Regions from separate parts of the Arthrobacter sp. LAR12-1-1.1 genome, predicted to be linked through region 1. Evidence: predicted binding sites of a transcription regulator. Region 1 holds the regulator's gene; the other holds the start of a gene.

Region 1 (3,203 bases):
GGCTGCCGAACGCCCAGGCCTGGTTTGTCGCCAACCGGGGCCGAATCTAGGCCATCCGCCCGACGGGGAACCCACCGGATCGTGGGGGCGGCGGTGCATTCCCGCCGCAGCTGCGCCGGCCTTCGAATAAGGGTTGAGAATACCTCTCCGGAATGATCCACACGGCGGCCGGGCCGCGGTACGGTTGAGCTAAACCATGCTGGGGGCAGGGCAGGATCACTGGTCCCGGTGGCCGATTCAGTGATCGACACGCAAAGGACCGCTTTCATGAGCAACCCGCCAGTCCAGCCCTCACCGCCCAACGGCTCCGAGCCGGGCGGGGAATCCACTCCGGGCTACGGCCAGAACGCCCCGCAGACGCCGCAGCACGGCCAGCAGACACCGCCGGCGTACGGCCAGAACGCCCCGCAGACGCCGCAGCACGGCCAGCAGGCGCCACAGTACGGCCAGCAGACGCCGCCGGCGTACGGCCAGAACGCCCCGCAGACGCCGCAGCACGGCCAGCAGACGCCCCCGACCTACGGCCAGAACGCCCCGCAGACGCCACAGTACGGCCAGCAGACGCCCCCGACCTACGGCCAGAACGCCCCGCAGGCGCCACAGTACGGCCAGCCCCCTTACGGCCAGTCCCCCTACGCCCAGTACCCGTCCGAACAGCCGCAGGCTCCAGGCGCGGTTCCCCAACTGGTCAACACTTCGTTCTGGCTGATCGTCGCAGCCGGAGCCCTGTGGGTCATCTCCATGCTGGTGTCACTGGGAACCCTGGACACGCCTGCCGTCAGGGACATGTTCGAGCAGCAGATGGCGACGAGCGGCACCAGGGTCGATTTCGAATCCATCAAGGGTTTCCTGATCGGCACAATCGTGGTGTTCGCCCTGATCAGCGCCGGGCTGTACGCCCTCGTCGCATTCAATATCCGCAAGGGCAAGAACTGGGCTCGAATTCTGGGCACCGTGTTCGCCGCTTTGTCGATCTTCAACATCTTCCCGCTCAGCCTCGCCACGCTCGCGGCGCTGGTCGGCATCGCGGCCATCGTGCTGCTTTACCTGCCGGCGGCCTCGCCGTACTTCCAGAAGCGGCAGACCTTTGCCAACCCTTACGGACAGCCCGGAGCCCCTTTCGGGAAGTAGCTTCGCCAAGCACCACCCAGCAGGGAACTGCCCAGCGGGCGCGGGACCCGGAGGGTACGGCCGATCCTAGTCGGCGTCCTCCGGGTCCTGCGCCCTTTGTGCGTGGTAGGCCAGAATCTGCAGTTCAGTTGCCATGTCGACCTTGCGGAGATTGACCCCCGGGGGGACCTGCAGCATCACCGGCGCGAAGCTGAGGATGCTCCGCACGCCGGCGGCAATCACCCGGTCGCAGACGCCCTGGGCCACCGCGGCGGGCAAGGCGAGGACCACCATGTTGGCCCCCGTCCGTTGCAGTACCGGCTCAAGGTCAGCGGCGTCGCTGACCCGCAGCCAGCCGACCTCGCTACCCACCACCATCTGGTCGGCGTCGAAAATCGCCACAATGTCAAAGCCCCGCGACTCGAATCCGCCGTACCGGGCCAGGGCCTTGCCCAGGTTGCCCGCACCGACGATCGCGACTTTCCAGTCATGCGTCAGCCCGAGCGCAGCCGCGATGTGTCGGTTAAGGTACTGGACCTCGTAACCGACACCGCGGGTTCCGTAGGAGCCGACATAGGAGAGGTCCTTGCGCAGCGTCGAGGAGCTAACTCCGGAGGCCTCGGCCAGCGACTCGGACGAGACCCGGTCAACCCCGTCAGCCAGCAGTGTGGTCAGGGCGCGCAGATAGATGGTCAGCCGGGCCACGGCCGCGGGTGGAATCTGTTTGGCGGCAGTCCCGGCTCCCCCGGAGACAGCCCCGGGAGATGAATCCAGCGAAGTCACTATCTGCTCCATTGCGTCGCGTTGTGCTTCCCACTCTAGAGCCCCGGCGCATCACGCAACAAAGCACCCCGCCGTCAGGACGGCTGGTCGAGGACCCGTTGCAGGGTCCGGGTCAGTCGGGCCTCGTCGATCTTCCAGAAATCCCGCTGGACCCCGTTGACCAGCACCACCGGGATCTCCTCGGCGAAGCGCTCACGCAGCCCGGCGTCGTCGTCCACCGATTTCTCCGACCAGTCGATGCCGAGCGCAGCGGTAACACGGGCGACGGCGGCGCGCGCGTCCGCGCACAGGTGGCAGTCAGCTTTGGTGATCAGTACGACATCGGGGAAGGACGCGGGTTTGGCCATGCATCCACCGTAGCCCGGCCGCCGCTTCGGCGTCGACGCGCGGCGCAGTCCGCCTGAGGCCGGGCCGTCCCGCCGTCGCGTCGCGCGCCGTGCGGGCGGTCCGGGGCCCGGTCATTGACTAGACTCGTGGCATGCCCGAGGAGAAATACGTCATTGTGGCCAGTGAGCCTGCTGCATCGATGCAGCACGGCGAGGCTGCGTTTTTCGACGTCGACAACACCCTCATGAAGGGCGCAAGCCTTTTCCATGTCGCCCGCAAGCTTCACCAGCGCGGCGCGTTCACCCTGCCGCAGGCCGCCGGGTTCGCTTGGAAGCAATTCATGTTCGTCCTGCGCGGCGAAAACATGGATGACGTCCACGCCGTCCGCGATTCCGCCCTGACGCTGGCCGCCGGCATCACAGCCAAGGACATCGAAGCTCTGGGCGAAGAGGTCTACGACGAGATGATTGAGTCGCGGATCTGGCCGGGGGCCAAGGCCCTGGCGGAGCAGCATCTCCGGGTGGGGCGCAAAGTTTGGCTCGTCACGGCGACGCCGATCGAGGTAGCCACCGTCATTGCCGCCCGGCTGGGCCTGACCGGGGCGCTGGGCACGGTGGGCGAGATTTTGGACGGCTCGTACACGGGGCGGCTCGTGGGAGAAATCCTCCACGGCCCGGCCAAAGCAGTCGCAGTCCAGCAAATTGCCGACGACCAAGGGCTGGACCTCAGCCGCTGCTGGGCCTACAGCGATTCCCACAACGACATCCCGCTGCTGAGCATGGTGGGGCACCCCGTTGCCATCAATCCCGACTCCAAGCTGCGCCGTTACGCCCGCGAGCACAACTGGCCGGTCTACGACTTCCGTGCCGGCCGGCGTGCCGCCACCCTGGGATTCAAGGCCGCGACGGTCGGCGGGGCCATCTACGGCCTGTGGCGGGGGTTCTCCCGCTTCCGCGGACCCAGCCGCTGATCCCCGCGGTTTT
Region 2 (3,203 bases), on a different contig from region 1:
TCTTTTTGAGGATCACCGGCTCCCCGCCGGCCAGATCGATGGTGTAGAAGCTGGTCCCGAAGTATGTGTCCGTGGTGTTGTAGCGGAAGTACAGGGTGAACCAGTTGAAACGGACCTTCACCTGATCGCCGTCGTGCTCCTCGATCTCGATGTCGGTGATGTTGTGCCCGGTACGGGGCTCCGGGAGGGATGTGGCTGAGGACCGGTCCGTCTTGATTCGGAACACGCGGTCCTCGATGCCACCGCGGTTGTCGTAGTAGATGAGTGATATCTCGTTCTGCGGGTCCTCGGTGAGCCGGTCATCCACGTCCCACGCAGGCATCCAGAATTCGGAGTCCGGGTGGTAGCACTGGAGCCACTCGTCGAACTGGCGGTCATCCAGCAGGCGGGCCTCCTTGTATAGGAAGGCACGGACAGTTTCGAGGGTGGCGATCTCCTCGGAGGTCTTGAGTGACGGGGCCGGTTTGGTCAGGTTGGTCATGGCGTTTTGCACTCTCTTTGTTCCAGGTGGTTTCGGTCAGGCAGTGACGGGAACGGCATCCAGTGCGGAGCGTTCCTCCACCACCAGGGCCCGGTCCATGACTTCCTTCCAGTACCCGTGCTGGATCGGGTAAAGCCCCTCGTCTTCCGTGCGCACGCCGGAAGCGATCACCCTGGACATGCCCAGCGCCTTGGCCTGTTCGTCCGGGCCGGCTATCTCATGGGTGGATCCGCGGGTCATGTCGTTCCAGGGCGCCGCTGTGGCCCAGTAGGTCTTGTTGCAGGACCGGAACTCCTCGAGGTCGTCAGGAGTTGCCATACCGGTGGCGTTGAAGAAGTCTTCGTACTGGCGAATGCGCTTGGAACGGTTCTCCGGCGACTCGCCCTTGGGAGCGATGCAGTAGATGGTGACCTCCGTCTGGTCCGCCGAGATGGGGCGGAAGTGGCGGATCTGCGAAGAGAACTGGTCCATGATGTACACATTCGGGTACAGGCAAAGGTTCCGCGAGATGTTGATCATGAAGTTGGCCTGCTCCTCGCCATACTTGGCCACAAGCTCATCGCGGCGGTCCCACAGAGGGCGATCCTCCGGGTTGGTCCATTCCTGCCACAGGAGCAGGTGTCCGTGGTCGTAGGAATAGAATCCGCCCTTGACCTTGCCCCACTTACCGGCATCCATGGCTTTCGTCGTGTTTGCGGAGTCGCCGGCGCTGCGGCGGGCTGTGGTGGCAGCATAGTTCCAGTGCACGGCCGTGACGTGGTAGCCATCGGCGCCGTTCTCGGCCTGCACCTTCCAGTTGCCGTCATAGGTGTAGGTGGACGAACCCCGCAGCACTTCGAGTCCCTCCGAGGACTGGTCCACGATGGAGTCGATCACCTTGGTGGCGTCACCCAGATGCTCTTCGAGCGGGAGCACATCGGCCTTGAGGGAACCGAAGAGGAAGCCGCGGTAGGAGTCGAAGCGGGCAACCTTGGTGAGGTCGTGGGAGCCTTCTTTGTTGAACGACTCCGGATAGCCGGCGTTACGGGAGTCTTTAACCTTCAGTAGTTCACCGGAGTTCTTGAAGGTCCAGCCGTGGAACGGGCAGGTGAAAGTGGTGCGGTTGTCCGTCTTGCGGCGGCACAGCATTGCGCCGCGGTGGGAGCAGGCGTTGACGATGCAGTTAAGGTTTTCGTCCTTGTCCCGGGTGATCACCACGGGTGTGCGGCCGATGTTGGTGGTGAAGTAGTCCCCCACGTTGGGGATCTGGGACTCGTGGGCCAGGTATACCCAGTTGCCCTCGAAGATGTGCTTCATCTCCAGTTCGAAGATTTCCTCGTCGGTGAAAATTTCGCGTTTGGCCCGGATCACGCCGTTCTCACGGTCGTCGATCACGGCGTCGGCAAGGACCTCGCGGACATGGGTCAGGTTCTCGGTCATGCGTGCTCCTTCATTGGAGAGTGCTAGACGAATGGGCGGCGGGTCCGGCTGGCGGGGTGCCCGTAGCGGACGTTAGGAGACCAGTCTTGCCGCTCGTGACCCCTCTCACATCAGGTAAATGCCTAGGTTCAACCAAGGGTGGTTTTATGTACGCATCATGACTAAAAAGCGGCCAAATCGATATTTGTAGCGTCCTTATTCGGGACCTACGATGAGACAGACATCACGCGATTACTGCGCCGCAGACGAGAAATACTGCCCCAGTGCTTCGCAGCGGGCGCGGGAGAACTTCCTGGCCCTATTCAATGAGGAATGTGGAGATCACCATGACTGAGACCCAAACGGACGCCCGCAAAGAGAATGAGGGCACTGCCATCGAGGCCGGCTCGAAGGCCACGGAGCGCTTCACCGCCTCGGGAAAGCTCTCGCGGCTGGATGTGCCGAAGGAAAGGGTGAGCCTGCTGGCGGGGGCACTCATTAAGGCCGCTAATGACATCGTCGTCGAACACCAGGTCACTTACGAGGAATACAACGCACTCAAAGCCTGGCTCATCAAGGTGGGAACTGACGGGGAGTGGCCGCTGTTCCTCGACGTGTGGCTGGAGCACACCGTGGAGGACGTCAACTCCCAGGATCGTCCCGGCACCGTGGGTACCATCGAGGGGCCTTACTACGTGCCCGGGTCCCCCGTACTCCCGACCCCGGCCACCGTAGAGATGCGTGAGGACGAGGAGGGAACGCCGCTGAACTTCAGTGGCCACTTCACCGATACGGAAGGTAACCCGATCCACGACGCCCAGGTGGAGATCTGGCATGCGGACAGCGCCGGGTTCTACTCCCAGTACGCCCCGGGCCTCCCCGAGTGGCTCTTCCGTGCCACGGTCAAGGCAGACGACGACGGCCGCTTCGAAATCAACACGATGCGCCCGGCTCCCTACCAGATTCCCACGGACGGGGCCTGCGGGCAGCTGATCAGCGCGGCAGGCTGGCACGCCTGGCGCCCGGCGCACATCCACATCAAGGTTTCCGCGCCTGGCTTCCAGCCTGTAACTCAGCAGCTGTACTTCCCCGGTGACCCGCACAACGCGGACGACATCGCCTCGGCAGTCAAGCCTGAACTGATGCTGGACCCCAAGACGCGCATGGATGGCGGGGCTGGCGAAGAAGTGGTCTATGACTACGTGCTCGCCAAGGAAGGCCAGCACAAGTAAGAAGCGACCGCTGACCGATCGGTGCCGGCGCCTCGGCCCGGTACCGGAGGCGCTCTGGAGTGCAAGCTCCAGGGCGCCTGCCTTTTGCCGCC

What was found. Region 1 encodes Rex, which represses fermentation and respiration genes when NADH is low (regulators of the CRP and FNR family bind a similar motif). Its sites were predicted from a motif close to CTTGTGAANNNNTTCACAAG; they were not measured.
Region 2: benA (benzoate 1,2-dioxygenase large subunit) is a predicted target of Rex. The motif match lies at 1,993-2,012, and genes of this name have one in related genera.

Annotation. Positions count from the first base shown of each region.
Region 1 is NZ_JBEGIG010000012.1:14,533-17,735, reverse strand. It holds gene MRBLAR12_RS08130 (hypothetical protein) at 1-50, shown strand, start outside; gene MRBLAR12_RS08125 (Yip1 family protein) at 268-1,131, shown strand; gene MRBLAR12_RS08120 (redox-sensing transcriptional repressor Rex) at 1,198-1,893, opposite strand; gene MRBLAR12_RS08115 (glutaredoxin family protein) at 1,968-2,240, opposite strand; gene MRBLAR12_RS08110 (HAD family hydrolase) at 2,372-3,190, shown strand.
Region 2 is NZ_JBEGIG010000001.1:60,495-63,697, reverse strand. It holds gene benB (benzoate 1,2-dioxygenase small subunit) at 1-481, opposite strand, end outside; gene benA (benzoate 1,2-dioxygenase large subunit) at 518-1,900, opposite strand; gene catA (catechol 1,2-dioxygenase) at 2,227-3,111, shown strand.